DNA from 2 places in the Staphylococcus dromedarii genome. Region 1 is predicted to be linked to the other one. Evidence: a T-box and tRNA genes for the amino acid it is inferred to sense, from the RefSeq annotation. Region 1 holds a T-box; the other holds one or more tRNA genes.
The links. The T-box of region 1 lies ahead of serS (serine--tRNA ligase). A T-box ahead of a tRNA ligase gene usually reads a tRNA of that ligase, here a tRNA-Ser.
Positions count from the first base shown of each region.

Region 2: it has a tRNA-Ser gene. The T-box ahead of serS (serine--tRNA ligase) is inferred to sense a tRNA for this amino acid. The anticodon was not compared.

Region 1 covers NZ_CP094718.1:8,470-14,015, reverse strand. Annotated here, with positions in the region: gene serS (serine--tRNA ligase) at 259-1,539, opposite strand; T-box leader at 1,611-1,812, opposite strand; gene hutH (histidine ammonia-lyase) at 1,859-3,361, opposite strand; gene MUA88_RS00040 (NAD(P)H-hydrate dehydratase) at 3,577-4,389, shown strand; gene gyrA (DNA gyrase subunit A) at 4,446-5,546, opposite strand, start outside.
Region 2 covers NZ_CP094718.1:1,443,302-1,448,847, reverse strand. Annotated here, with positions in the region: gene MUA88_RS07105 (alcohol dehydrogenase catalytic domain-containing protein) at 1-243, shown strand, start outside; gene MUA88_RS07100 (MFS transporter) at 268-1,500, shown strand; gene MUA88_RS07095 (DeoR/GlpR family DNA-binding transcription regulator) at 1,567-2,328, shown strand; tRNA gene MUA88_RS07090 (tRNA-Met) at 2,967-3,040, shown strand; tRNA gene MUA88_RS07085 (tRNA-Asp) at 3,052-3,128, shown strand; tRNA gene MUA88_RS07080 (tRNA-Phe) at 3,136-3,208, shown strand; tRNA gene MUA88_RS07075 (tRNA-His) at 3,221-3,293, shown strand; tRNA gene MUA88_RS07070 (tRNA-Gly) at 3,308-3,381, shown strand; tRNA gene MUA88_RS07065 (tRNA-Asn) at 3,392-3,466, shown strand; tRNA gene MUA88_RS07060 (tRNA-Glu) at 3,468-3,539, shown strand; tRNA gene MUA88_RS07055 (tRNA-Ser) at 3,585-3,673, shown strand; gene MUA88_RS07050 (YagU family protein) at 4,002-4,511, shown strand; gene MUA88_RS07045 (hypothetical protein) at 4,565-5,143, opposite strand; gene menE (o-succinylbenzoate--CoA ligase) at 5,490-5,546, shown strand, end outside.

The DNA.
Region 1 (5,546 bases):
ACCCCCTTCATAAAAATTAAATTTATTGTATTACAAAATACGAATGAATTCTATAGAGTTAGACTTACGTCATAGTGACTTCACACACACCGAAGTCTATAAACGTTGTCATATCAACGTTAAATTATAACAAAATATTCTGATAACAAAACTATGAAAGACGTCTTAAAAGTAGTGTTTTGCTCTGTAAAATTCTAAAAAAGGTGCTATATCGTGAGAAAATATTCCCACTTTATAGCACCTTTATTTAATAATCTATTATTTTGGTTCGATAACTGTTTGTCCACCCATAAATGGTACAAGTGCTTCTGGAATTGTAATAGAACCATCTTCGTTTTGATAGTTTTCAACAATTGCAGCAAATGTACGTCCTACTGCTAAACCAGAACCATTTAATGTGTGTACATATTCTGGTTTTGAATCTTTGTCGCGTTTGAAGCGGATGTTCGCACGACGCGCTTGGAAGTCCATGCAGTTTGAGCAAGAGCTGATTTCTTTATAGTCATTATAGCTTGGTAACCATACTTCTAAGTCGTATGTTTTTGTTGAACCGAATCCGATATCACCTGTACATAAAATAACGCGACGATATGGTAAACCTAATTCTTCAAGAATTGCTTCTGCATTGCCAGTCATTTCTTCTAATGCATTCCAAGAGTCTTCTGGTTTTTCAATGCGAACCATTTCTACTTTATTGAATTGGTGAAGACGAATTAAGCCACGTGTGTCACGTCCAGCAGATCCCGCTTCACTTCTAAAGCATGCAGATTGGCCTGTGAATTTTTCCGGTAATACGCCTGGTTGAATGACTTCATCACGGTAATAGTTTGTTAATGGCACTTCTGCTGTTGGAATTGTGTAAAGACCTTCTTTTTCAACTTTGAATAAGTCTTCTTCAAACTTAGGAAGTTGTCCTGTCCCATACATTGTTTGACGGTTTACTAATTGTGGCACCATCATTTCTGTATAACCGTGTTGTGTCGTATGTTTCGTAATCATATAGTTCATTAATGCACGCTCTAACTTCGCACCTTCGTTTGTTAAGAATACAAAACGGGCACCTGATACACGTGCTGCACGTTCAAAGTCTGCCATACCTAAATCTTCTACGATATCCCAGTGCGCTTTTGCTTCAAAGTCAAATTCACGTGGTGTGCCCCATTTTTTAAGTTCAACATTTTCAGTATCGTCTTTACCTTGAGGCACATCGTCATGAATTAAGTTCGGAATACGTGATAACTTATCGTTTAATGCTGTATCTACTTCTTTCAATTCAGCATCAATGGCTTTTACTTTTTCTCCTGCTTTACGTTGCAATTGGATTGCTTCGTCTGCATCTTCTTTATTACGTTTCTTTTGTGCAATTAATTCAGAAGCTTTATTACGCTCTGCTTTTAATTCTTCTGTTTGTTGAATCAATTCACGACGCTTTTGATCAAGTGCTAATACTTCATCAACAACAGCTGGATCATCTCCACGTAATTGAATCTTTTCTTTTACCATTTCAGGTTCATTTCTGAATAATTTAATGTCTAACATATTGCGACACCCTTTCATTATGAATATACGATTTATTTTGCGGATGACTGAAAAAAACCACGTCCCCTATAACAAGGGACGTGGTTTCTACGTGTTGCCACCCTATTTAACAAGCCAATTAAAAATAGCTTGCACTTTACAAAAGTTAACGGTTTTACCCGAATTGTTCTTCATGCGTGGGTAGATTTCATATCATCATTACCTGTTTGTTCACACCAACCACAAACTCTCTGAAAAGCATCCGATACTACTTAGTCCACAAACAATTAAATATCTAAATTTAAATTTAATATATCAGAGTCTTTTCCTTTTTGCAAGACTAGTCATGGTACGCTGTACTTTGTAGATAATTAGCGACACGTTCAATATCTTTATGAAATTGTCTGTCTTCTGTGATAGACGGCACAATCTTACGCAACGCTTCATATTGTTGACGCGTTTTTGGCGATAAGCCTTCGATCCCTCTTAATTCTACTGCTTGCAATGCAATAATGGCTTCTATTGCAATCACACGTCGTACGTTGTCTAATATTTGATAACCATGTCTTGCTGCAATTGTCCCCATCGATACGTGATCTTCTTGATTGGCTGATGATGGAATGGAGTCCACACTTGCTGGATGTGCTAATGTTTTATTTTCTGAAACCAGACTGGCCGCCGCATACTGCATAATCATAGCACCACTTTGTAATCCTGGTTCTGGACTTAAGAATGCTGGTAGTCCACCATTCAATTGTGGATTTACAAGGCGTTCAAGACGTCTTTCAGATACATTTCCTAACTCACTTAAGCCAATTTTTAAAAAGTCTAACGCAAAGGCAATAGGTTGTCCATGGAAGTTGCCACCAGAGATAACTAACGTCTCATCTCCCTCATCAAAAATCAATGGGTTATCGTTCGCCGCATTCATTTCACATTCTAGTTTCTCACGTACATAGTTGATCACTTGGAAACTCGCACCGTGAATTTGTGGAATACAACGTAAAGTATAAGGGTCTTGTACACGTATCTCTCCTTGGCGTGTTGTCAGTGTTGAACCTTCAAGCCAGTCTAACATCCGTCTAGCTACAGCCGTTTGCTCATCAAAGTTACGTACTGTATGCACAGAAGCATGATAAGCATCTGTAATCCCTCTAAGTGCTTGATGTGTTAATGATGCAATCCACTCAACTTCATATGCTAAATGTTCCGCTTCAATCATTGTGATGACACCTTGTGCCGTCATCGCCTGTGTACCATTAATCAATGCTAATCCTTCTTTAGCTTGTAATGTTAATGGCGCTTTATCTAAACGTTTTAAGACGTCCGAGCTGTCTAACACCTCACCTTGATACTGTACTTTCCCCTCCCCTATCAATGCTAAAGCTAAATGAGAGAGTGGTGCTAAATCACCTGATGCGCCTAATGACCCTTGTTGTGGAATAACTGGAATGATTCTTTGATTAATAAAAAATTGTAGCTGTCTGACAAGATCAACCGTTGCACCAGAATGTCCTTTAAGCAATGTGTTTAATCGTAATATCATCATAACTAATGATACATTTTGATCAAATGGGTCCCCTACCCCACATGCATGTGAGCGTATCAAATTTACTTGTAATTGATTATATTGCTGTGGATCAATTAACACGTCACTGAATAATCCAAATCCAGTCGTAATACCATAGATTGTTTCTTTATTTTCAATAATACCTTCTACAATCGCACGACTTTCTTTGACACGTGCTAATGCTTCTTCGGTAATTTCTACTGTTGTCTGATCATTTAAAAAGTTACGTATATCATTAATTCTTAATTCATCACCTGTTAAATATAAAACCATTATGATCCAACCCCTTTGTTATTTATTACCATCCTTGTTTCAGTATAAATTTAAGGGTTATGTTACACAATAGTTGTGACAATATTCGTTATCAGGTAGCGCGTTACCTATATACTACGCTAAATCGACTTATTTTATCTATTGACGAATAGCGTATACGCGTATATCATATCTTGTTGTAATATCGGAAATACCAGATAGGAGGTTCTTGCTCTATGGAAATATTGTCAGATGTTAGAATACCAAAACGTAAAGTAGATACACATAAAGGTGACTATGGGCGTATTCTTCTCATTGGTGGCAATGCAACGTTAGGCGGTGCAATTATGTTAGCTGCTCGTGCATGTGTATACAGTGGCAGTGATTTAATCACAGTGGCGACACATCCAACAAATCATGTCGCACTTCATTCACGCTGTCCAGAAGCAATGGTCATTGATATTAATGATACGAAGAAACTGACAAAAGTCATTGAGCAATCAGATTGTATCTTAATCGGTCCTGGACTTGGTCTAGACTTCAAAGGGAACAATGCGATGACTTTCTTACTACAAAATATTCAAGAACATCACACACTGATTGTTGATGGCGATGCAATCTCTATTATGAGTAAGCTTAAACCTGAAATTCCACCGTGCAAACTCATTTATACACCACATCAAAAGGAATGGGAACGTCTCAGCGGTATTCCAATTGAAGAACAAACGTATGAACGTAACCGTGCGGCTGTAGATGAAATAGGGGCAACGGTTGTCTTGAAGAAGCACGGAACAGAAATCTTCTTCAAAAATAATGAATATAAATTAGAAATTGGTACACCTGCTATGGCAACAGGTGGTATGGGTGATACACTCGCAGGTATGATCACAAGCTTCATTGGTCAATTTGATGATATGATTGATGCTGTAACAAGTGCAGCTTATACGCATAGTTACATTGGCGAAAAACTATCTAAGGATATGTATGTAGTACCACCTTCAAAAATCATTGATGAAATTCCATATGCTATGAAGCAGCTTGAACAATAAGATAGTAAAAAAGGTTCAGAACTCGAAAATGTTCTGAACCTTTTTTATCTTAATCTTTATTCGTCTGTCTCATCTTCATTGGCAATATCTTCTTCGACACGTGCCATGAAGTCTTCTCTTAATGTTTCTGGTAAATCAGTTGTTTCAGTCACTTCAGAAGTTGACGTTGTTTCAGTCTCTTTAGACACCCCGCCGTCTTCTTCCGCTTCTAAGTCTTCTGGTTCTTGTTTTACTTTCGCAACGGTTGATACGAATTGATCCTCATCAAGACGAATTAAACGTACACCTTGTGTATTACGGCCGTTAACAGAAATATCTTCTACTTCCATACGAATAATAACACCATGGTCTGTTACCACCATCACATCTTCATTACCTTCGACTGTTGCAATACATACAAGTTTACCATTACGCTCTGTAATATTTGCTGTCTTAATACCCATACCTGCACGACGTGACAAGCGGTATTCACTAATTGGTGTTCGCTTACCATAACCTTTCTCAGTTACAACAAGAATCTCTGCTTGATTATCCTCATCTGCCACACCGAGACCGATGACTTCATCATCTTCACGTAATGAAATTCCTTTAACACCTGAAGCAATTCGGCTCATTGCACGGATATCTGTTTCTTTAAAGCGAATAAGTGATGCTTGAGACGTACCGATTAGAATATGTTTATGACCATCTGTTAATCGAACGGCTACAAGTTCGTCATCGTCTCTAAACTTAATCGCAATTTTACCGTTTTTGTTGATACGGTTAAAGTTACTTAATGCTGAACGCTTAACAAGACCTTTTTTCGTTACAAAGACTAAGAAGTTATCTTCAGAATCCAAATCCTTCACAGCAATCATCGTACTGATGACTTCATCACTCTCAAGTGCAATCGCATTGACAACTGGAATGCCTTTAGACTGACGTGAGAGTTCCGGCACTTCATAACCACGCAGTTTATACACACGACCTTTGTTCGTAAAGAAGAGCACATCATCATGCGTACTTGTTGTAACGAGCTGGCTTACGAAGTCATCTTCAAGCGTATTCATACCTTGAACACCTCGGCCCCCTCTATTTTGAGCACGATATGTTGAAACAGGGAGTCGTTTAATATAATTGTTATGACTTAATGAAATAACGATTTGTTCTTCTGGAAT
Region 2 (5,546 bases), 760 kb from region 1:
GGAATTAATACAAGAGATGTTCTTGAAAAAGGCCTTACTCTATCAGGAAGTTCACGAAGTACAAAGAAAGAATTTGAACAATTAATTTCTCATTTTGATAATCCAAACTATCAAAAAGCATTGCGTAAATTAATTCCTGAGACATATTATGATATTAGAGAAATCAAAGATTTAAATCGAGCAATGGATGATGCAGCCGCTCATAAAGGTTGGAAAAAAACTTACTTAAAATACAACTGGTAAAAGGAAAAAAGGGGGTTAATTATTATGAATACAAATCTAACTGTAATAGGTATGCCTAAGAAAATTATATGGGGTTATATAGGAATTCTTATTTTTATGATGGGGGACGGGTTAGAGATTGGATGGCTTAGTCCATGGTTACATAGTCATGGTTTTTCTATTAAAGAAACAAGTATGCTATTTGCAAGTTATGGTGTGACAATAGCAATATCAAGTTGGTTCAGTGGGGTACTTGCTGAATCACTTGGTGGCAAGAAAACAATGTCACTTGGATTATTGTTATACGTTTTAGGAACAATATTCTTTGTTGGATTTGCGATTCCATCAGAGAACCTCGCATTAATGATACCTGCATATGCATTAAGAGGGTTTGGTTATCCATTGTTTGCTTATTCATTTTTAGTTTGGATTTCATATAGAGCTGAGAAGAAACATTTAGGAGCTGCTGTTGGTTGGTTTTGGTTTGTATTTACAGGTGGTTTAAACGTTTTGGGTGCTTTATATTCTATCGTTGCTATTGAAGTACTAGGTCACATCAATACGCTTTGGAGTTCTCTATTTTGGGTGCTATTAGGTGGTCTGTTTGCATTATTTGTGAATAGAGATACGCTACCAGCGAATAAAGGTAACTCCAAAGAAAAAGTAGCTGAACTTTTAAAAGGTATTACAATTATGAAAGACGAGCCCAAAGTATTATTAGGTGGTATCGTACGAATCATTAATACAACAGCTCAATTTGCATTTCCAGTATTCTTACCTATTTACCTTGCTTCATTTGGTATTCCGACTTCAAAATGGTTAGGTGTCTGGTCTGGAATTTTTATATCAAATATCGCATTTAATCTTATTTTTGGTATCGTTGGAGATAAGTTTGGATGGAGAAATACAATTATGCTATTTGGCGGTGTAGGATGTGGTATAACAACACTATTAATCGGTTATATTCCTTTATGGACAGATGGGAATTTGGTTATCCTTACTGTAGTAGGTGTTTTATGGGGAGCATTTTTAGCAGCTTATGTCCCACTTTCAGCTCTCGTACCTTCGCTTGTTAAAAAAGATAAAGGGGCAGCACTTGCGGTATTGAATTTAGGTGCTGGTTTACCTGTGTTTGTTGGCCCTATGATTGTAAATTTATTTATCGATGTTGTTGAAGCTAGAGGTGTCATTTGGATATTAGCATTACTTTATTTCTTTAGTTCAATTTTGACATATTTCATCAAATTACCAAACAATGCCAAAACGTCTATGGACTAAAAACCTCTAACAAAAAGTTATATATTTGATATAATGTAATAAATTCACAAATTAGGGGTGCTAACAGTGTTGCCAGCTGAAAGAGAACAGAATATAGTCGATTATTTAAGGCAAAATAAAACAGCAACAGTTCACGAATTATCAACTATATTTGATGTGCATGATGCTACTATTAGAAGAGACCTTAAAAATCTAGAAAAATATAATCAAATCAAGCGAACACATGGTGGAGTCGTTCTTCAGCATGATGAAGTAAAAGATGAACTTAATTTTCATGAAAGAGAATCAACGCATTTCACTGAAAAAAGAAATATTGGTAAAAAAGCAGCAACATTCGTAAATGAAGGTGATACTATTATCATCGATTCAGGTTCAACCACGTTACAATTCGCTAAGCATTTAATCAATAAACAAAATCTAACGATTATAACGAATGATATTCATATTGCCTCAATCTTAAATTCTTCGCAAAACAAAATTATTGTTACAGGTGGAATTTTATATAAAGATAATTATATTTTAAATGGGCATATTACAGATCGCACATTGGCTGACCTAAATCCAACAAAATTGTTTCTTGCAACACCTGCACTACATTTTGAAAAAGGAATTACACATTATAGTGAAGAGCTTTCACCAGCTAAAAGGATAATGGTTGAACAATCTAAAGAAATTTTCCTTTTAGCTGATAGTTCAAAATTTGATAAGGTTTCATTACACAATATTTGTCCAATATCATCAATAGATGTATTAATCACGGATGATGTAAACAATGCATATAACGAAGAAAAATATAAAATTCAGGTTGGACAATTTATAAAAGTTTAAAAAATGATATTATGAGCAATCCCTCGCTAACATCACATATCAATGTGGTCTTGATGTTAGGGAGGGATTCTAGAATTCTATATTAGTTAAAAGGGAGTGGGACAGAAATCTTTATTACTATAAAAGATTTCGTCGTCCCACCCCGGCAAGGGTGACTAGGAGTGAAAAAAGTTTTTAAAAACGTATTTTCACTTCAGACACCTACTGCCACTAAACTTATATCTATATTCAAAAGGAAGGAACCTAGCACTATGTCTCAGCCCCGAGTAGATGTTATGTCTATTAGAATTTTGAAAGTATTATCGTTAGTTGAGTTAAATTACGTTAATGTAATTTTCAAGTAGTTGAATATATATGATAAAACAAAGTAACATTTTAGACTTTAGTAAATAAATACTGATATTTTATAGTCTAATTAGATACAATAATTCAATAAATACTGTAAAGGTGTTTTATTCCACAAAATTCTTGTGATAGGGGAGTTGACCTTTTAATAAATTAAATATATACTGACTAAGTCGTTAAGTTGTTAAACAATCTTTGTTTGTACTTAGCGAGATAAAAAATATAAAAATTGTATTGACATCTTGTTAGATAAGTGATAATATAATTAAGTAATTGCTTTTAAATAATATTGTCGCGGGATGGAGCAGTTCGGTAGCTCGTCGGGCTCATAACCCGAAGGTCGGTGGTTCAAATCCGCCTCCCGCAATATTTTTGAGTGGTCCCGTAGTGGAGCGGTTTAACACGCCTGCCTGTCACGCAGGAGATCGCGGGTTCGATTCCCGTCGGGACCGCCATTATTATGGTTCAGTAGCTCAGTCGGTAGAGCAAAGGACTGAAAATCCTTGTGTCGGCGGTTCGATTCCGTCCTGAACCACTTCTTATTACGGCGGTTGTGGCGAAGTGGTTAACGCATCGGATTGTGGTTCCGACATTCGTGGGTTCGATTCCCATCAACCGCCCATATCGTTGTAATGCGGGTGTAGTTTAATGGCAAAACCTCAGCCTTCCAAGCTGATGTTGTGGGTTCGATTCCCATCACCCGCTCCATTTTAATTATTCCACAGTAGCTCAGTGGTAGAGCTATCGGCTGTTAACCGATCGGTCGTAGGTTCGAGTCCTACCTGTGGAGCCATGGCCCCTTGGTCAAGCGGTTAAGACACCGCCCTTTCACGGCGGTAACACGGGTTCGAGTCCCGTAGGGGTCATATAATCAGAAGTGAAATATCGCTTCTGATTTTTTGTGTTATTATGGAAGATTGTCCGAGTTGGCCGAAGGAGCACGCCTGGAAAGTGTGTAGGCGCCACAAGCGTCTCGGGGGTTCGAATCCCCCATCTTCCGGTATATATAGCTTGAAACCATTGATTTAATGGGATTTCTGAAAAGCAAGTGTTAAAAAAAGTGTCGAGAAAATAATTCTATGACACATTGACCTTGCTCTTTTTTTGTTATTCTGTACGATTTATTAATTGGGGCATTGATAACTCCTATTTAATTTTAATTTGCGTAAATATTTAAATACGACACTTTTAAAAATTAAAATAAGCAGGACTACGAACATGTCGAAAAACAGACAAAATATATACTAAAAATTTATAGTTTATAATAAGTTTATTTGATAAAATGCTTTTAAAATAAATGTCTAGCGACAAGTAGAGGAGATTTTATCATGAAAGATAAATTAACATTTATCCAGGTTATCTGTGCTGCGATAATTGGTGGAGTCATTTCTGGAATTGTGAAACTAGGATGGGAGGTTATGTTACCGCCAAGAACACCGGAACGAAATGCAACGAATCCACCACAAGAATTATTACAGAAATTTGGTTTTAGTCATGATTTTACACATATGACATATCAATTTTCAGAGCAGTCAATGCCATGGGTAAGTTTTATTATACATTTTAGCTTTTCAGTAGCTGTGGCACTTATCTATATTTTACTTGTTAAACGCTATGCAAAAGTTGCGATGGGTTACGGTTCAGTATTTGGTATCGTTGTATGGATTGGGTTCCATTTAATACTTATGCCGTTAATGCATGTGGTGCCAAGTATGTTTGATCAACCATTCCTTGAACATGTTTCGGAATTCTTCGGTCATATTGTATGGATGATGGTGATTGAATTAGTAAGAAGATATTATATTTATCAAAATGCATATAAACAAATTAAGCAATAAATTTAAAAAAATCCCGTCTAAAATTAGGTGGGATTTAACTTTTATGCTATTTATTATTCGTATGATGTATTTTCATCCATTTCGTCTTCATAGTCATCTGCATTTTGATTCCATTCAAATTGATCATCTATCCATTGTTCATCTGCTGCTTGCTCCTCGGTGGTGCTTTCAAAATCATCATCTATATAATCGACGTCTTCTGGAGGATAATCATAGATAGATTTTTCTTCTCCACTTTCAACTTTTAGTGAACTTTCATAGGCTGCCCAAGCTGGACCCTCTAACACATTACCTTGTGGAATCACGCCATTCGCAACGGCACTATTGTATGCTTTGATTTTATCAAATTCACTATAATTTCCATAAATAACTGATTCTAATGTTGTTCTGTCTTTAATATTTGAAACATCAATAGTCGTTGTATTCTGATTAGAAGCAGTTGCTTGATTATTACTTTCAACTTTTTGTACATCTTCAGTATTTGTCGATGTTTTTTCTGGTTTCTTACTTGCATGTTGTGTAGATTTTGATTTTTCGTGTTCATTGTTAGAAGATTGGTTTTCTTGCTGATCATGATTACAAGCACTAAGAATTAAAAGTGTTGCTAGTGCAAGACTTCCTATTCGTTTCATATGATTCACCCCAAAATTTATTTTGAAAAACAAATAATATTTTATCAATTTAATTATATCATCAGGAGATCTAGTAATTTATTAAAATATTAAGATATTATGATTTTTTAGAGCCTGTCTATGCGAGTCTTTGTATAACTTATTTGCAACAATATAGGAGATAATTGATATAAATGTTTTAAAATAACAATAGATATAAAGTTACAGAATTCTTGTGGTTTTTACTATGTATGGCACTTTTGTAATATATCGATATAAATAGTTTGAGTAAGATAATCATGAATCATGCATTCGCTTTCAATTGTGTCTATAATAAGGAAGGAACATTATTTTTGGAGGAAGATTCATGGAACATTGGCTTGTACAACGTGCATATCAAACACCAAATGCAATAGCTGTTGAA